Regions from separate parts of the Vibrio sp. AK197 genome, predicted to be linked through region 2. Evidence: riboswitches for the same ligand, from Rfam matches in the RefSeq annotation. Region 2 holds a riboswitch; the other holds the start of a gene.
The links. A riboswitch is a leader RNA that binds a small molecule or an ion and turns the genes downstream of it on or off. The one in region 2 is predicted to bind lysine.
Positions count from the first base shown of each region.

Region 1: linked by a shared signal. The riboswitch ahead of lysC (lysine-sensitive aspartokinase 3) and the one ahead of M1D72_RS13305 (Na+/H+ antiporter NhaC family protein) in region 2 are both predicted to bind lysine.

Region 1 covers NZ_CP096430.1:280,767-282,974, forward strand. Annotated here, with positions in the region: gene lysC (lysine-sensitive aspartokinase 3) at 1-1,071, opposite strand, end outside; lysine riboswitch at 1,190-1,367, opposite strand; gene M1D72_RS08500 (pyridoxal-phosphate-dependent aminotransferase family protein) at 1,547-2,208, shown strand, end outside.
Region 2 covers NZ_CP096430.1:1,309,999-1,312,206, reverse strand. Annotated here, with positions in the region: gene M1D72_RS13305 (Na+/H+ antiporter NhaC family protein) at 1-1,161, opposite strand, end outside; lysine riboswitch at 1,273-1,453, opposite strand; gene M1D72_RS13300 (H-NS family histone-like protein) at 1,920-2,208, shown strand, end outside.

The DNA.
Region 1 (2,208 bases), 1.0 Mb from region 2:
TGTTTTGTCGAGTGTCAGAGAGACACTGATTTCTGAGGTTGTAATTAAATCGACCGAAACTTTGTGCTTGGCTAAAATTTCAAACACTTTGGCCAGGAAGCCATAGGCTTGGAACATTTTCGCACTGTGCAGCGTAATCATGGTCTGATTGGTACGAAGCGCAAGAGCACGAAATAGTGGGGAGCTCTCGACTTTACGGCGAATCCATGTTCCTCCGTTGTCCGGTTCTTTAGAGGAACCAACAAATACCGGAATATCGTGGCGCAGCGCAGGTAACAGCGTGGAAGGGTGCAGAATCTTGGCGCCAAAGTTGGCCATCTCTGAGGCTTCACTAAAGCTGATCTCAGGGATCGGTGTCGCTTTAGGGGCGATACGTGGATCGGTCGTGTAAATCCCTGGTACGTCAGTCCAAATCTCTAGCCCGCTAGATTTTACACCTTCAGCAATTAATGCGGCGCTGTAGTCACTGCCGCCACGGCCAAGTGTCGTAGTATTGCCTTCCTCATCACTTCCAATAAAGCCTTGAGTGATCACAACATGCTGCTGGCAAAGCGGCACCAACTTTTCTTGAGCCAATTGACTGATGGCTTCGAGTTGTGGCTCAGCTTGACCATAATCACTGTCGGTTCGCAGGACATCACGAATATCAAAGCGCATTGCGTCGATTCCACGCTCACGCATTAACTGAGTGAGAATATGTGTCGACATTAGCTCACCACAAGCAACAAGGTGATCGGTCAGTTTGGTGCTGGCTTGGATTGATGCTGCTTCCGCAAGGCTAGTAATGGTATCGAGAATCGTATAGACCTCGGCCGCAGTTTCGGCGGCATCCTTAAGCTGAGATAAAATGGTGTCGTGGATGTTGGCGAGTTTCTGTAACAGTTCAGCTCGGCGTTCTTGTTCGCTGACTCCGTTAGCGAGTTCAACCAAAAGGTTGGTGACACCAGAGCATGCACTGCTGACAACAAGTTTGGTGTTTGGATTGGCTTCGATAATGGCCGCACAACGGCTCATTGCTTCAAAGTTAGCGACGCTGGTTCCGCCAAATTTGGCAACGTTAAATGCGCTCACTGTAGGTCTCCCATGGCTTCCAAAAAGAATCAATAATCGATTACGAATAGAGTAATCAAACGTCCTGTCGATGAAGAGAGTGCTAGAGCAAAAAGAGAGGTTTAAAGATTTGAATAGTGACCTCAGAAGCCCTTCATCAGATAGCACTGATGACAGTTGCTGGGATTCAACCCAAGTCAACCGACAAACCAAATCCACATCTCTGGTTCATCTCGGCACTGCTCTCCCTCGATATGATGTATTGGAGTTGTGGCTCCACGTCATACCTACCTAGGCAGTGCTCCTCTTCTGCATAAAAATGCTTAGCCATTGAACGTTGTTATGGAACGAATGTCAATCAGTAATTATTGCGGTAACAACAATACATGGCGGCGTGTGCTAACTGGTTAGACCACTATACCTTTGGCCAATTGCTCAAGGAATAAAATTGGATTAAGGTAGCCTTCCCCCAGTCATTATTTGCAAAGGAATTCTCATGACGATTCACAGTTTTCTGCCCCCTCATCGCACCTTGATGGGACCTGGTCCTTCTGATATTTCACCTCGTGTATTACAGGCGCTAAGTCGCCCAACCATTGGTCACTTAGACCCGCTATTTATCGGCATGATGGATGAATTAAAACAACTGCTGAAATACGCTTTCCAAACGGAAAATGCCTTCACTATCGCAGTCTCTGCACCGGGTAGTGCCGGGATGGAGGCTTGCTTTACCAACTTAATCGAACCGGGAGACAAAGTGTTGGTTTGCCGTAATGGTGTGTTTGGCGAGCGCATGCGTGAAAATGTGGTTCGTGCCGGTGGTGTACCCGTTGTGGTCGATGACCCTTGGGGAGCGCCAGTATGCGTGGGGAAAGTGGCACAAGCGTTGGAGGCGGAATCGGATATTAAACTGTTGGCTTTTGTTCATGCAGAAACCTCAACAGGTGCTTTATCTGACGCGAAGGCGCTTGGCGCTTTAGCGCAAAAGCACGACGTATTAACGATTGTCGATGCGGTCACCTCACTCGGTGGAGTACCATTAAAAGTGGATGAGTGGCAGTTGGATGCGGTGTATTCGGGGAGTCAAAAGTGTCTGTCGTGTGTGCCAGGGCTTTCACCGTTGACCTTCTCTGCGAAAGCGGTCGAAAAGATTCAATC
Region 2 (2,208 bases):
ATTTCCTTGTGCAAGTGTCGACAGGTAGCTACCGGTTTTCATATCACCAATAATGGAACCTATCGTCCAAGCAAAAAGCAAGATCAATATGGCACCAAACATGGACTTCGCACCGACCCAGAGGGTATGTAAAATAGCATTTAGCGCGATTTTTTGCTTGAACACCGTCAATAGTGCGATGGCTAAACCAACAACACCACCATAGATCAGTGATGTACCGACATCAGTATTTTCAAATGCGCCCAAAATATTAAAGCCAAGCCCATCTGAGGCAAGAGCTTGCGCTCCGGTGTACATCATGGCAATGACTGTCGCGACAATAAGGAAGACGATCGGTAACACCAAGTCCGACACTTTGCCATTTTCACTTTCAACAATATCAAGCTCTTCAGTGAGATCGCGCGCTTCCTCACTCACTTCATTCTCTTTATCGTATCCTCGCCCTTGAGACGCAGAAATCTCGTGTTCGCGCATTTTACCAATATCGAGACCAAACCAGGCGACAGCAAACACCATAAGCAATGCAAAGATGGCGTAGAAGTTCATCGGTACAATACGTAAATACGCACCTAGTGCTGAATATTCCGTCACGCCATGCGCAACCAGAATGCCACTGATGATGGTCATGATGTAAGCGCCCCAACTAGATGCGGGCATGATGACGCACATTGGCGCGGCGGTGGAGTCAAGAATATAAGCCAGTTTAGAGCGAGAAACATAAAAGCGGTCAGTCACTGGGCGTGAAATCGCACCAACGGCCAAGCTGTTAAAGTAGTCGTCAATAAAAATAAACACGCCTAGAAAAGCTGCTAGCAGCTTTGAGCCGCGTTTACTTTTTACTCGTGACTGAGCCCATGCAGCAAAAGCGCGTGTGCCGCCAGACAATGCGAGCAAGGCCGTCATCATTCCCAATAGAATCAGAAAACCGACTATACTCATATTCCAGCTATTAATACTACCGTCTTCGATGAACACGGCTTTCACCGTGGTACCGACATAGTGAGCGGTAGAAGAAAGTGTGAATCCCGTGAGCAACAACGCCCCTAAAAGAATCCCCACTCCAAGAGAAAGTAATACACGACGTGTGACAATCGCCAAGCTCAATGCAACCAATGGTGGCAACAAGGACATCGGCGAAGAAGCAAAATCAATTAAATTCATGATCTTCAAAAACCAGTTAGATTGGCTAGAGATCTACTGCAGACAATACGAGATGAAAACAAAACGTCATTGTTGATAATAAGCGAAAGGTAAGCGAATGCTGAACCCACACCCTACAGTAGCGCTCCATAGTTTTAAAATAATAGACTATGGCAGTGGTGCACCTATTCGCTGCACCCCCAGCCTATATCCCTGATAAAGATATAGACTTCGGCGAAAAGACCTTTAACTGTTATTCATTGGCATCACCCCAATAACAGCGACTCTTTCAGTTCGCGCCTCTACCGCTCATGCAAAAGATTATACCTTAGTGCTAGTCAAAAACAGCACAATACAACCCTGCATGAGCATTAGGTGGCGGCCATTTTACTCATTTAGAGAGCTATTGCAACACAACATCCCAAAAGCCGATTTACGTATCGAATCACAATTTAAATAGAGAAATTGCATGTAACACGTAAGTTTATGAGTAAAATGTCATAACAAGAGATTCAAATGAATTAATTCTGAATATCTACGCTAAGGTTAATTATTACATTTTTAAACAAAATATTTGTAAAATAGCTTTCGATAAATATCTATTATAGAAGAATTACTAATCAATATTTTGAACTTTATTAACCCAATTGCAGTCAGATATAGAGATCACAAAATCTGCAAACTCTAAAAAATTTAAATATTATTGACAGTAGAATATTGTATTAGTTAACTTTGCAGATTAATATCTATATATAAACTCAATTCAGTAGGTATGAACAATGTCGGAACTGACAAAAACACTTTTAAATATTCGTAGTCTTCGTGCCTTTGCTCGTGATTTAACAATGGAGCAATTGGAAGAAGCTTTAGATAAACTCACTATTGTTGTTGAAGAACGTAAAGAACAAGAAGAAGCAGAACTTGCTGAAAAAGCAGAGCAAGAAGCAAAACTTGCCGCTATTGCTGAGCAAATTGCTCAAGACGGAATTGATGTAACGGCGTTGATCGATGCATTATCTGGTGAAACAAAAAGTAAAAAATCAAAGTCTAAACGTACTCCTCGTCCAG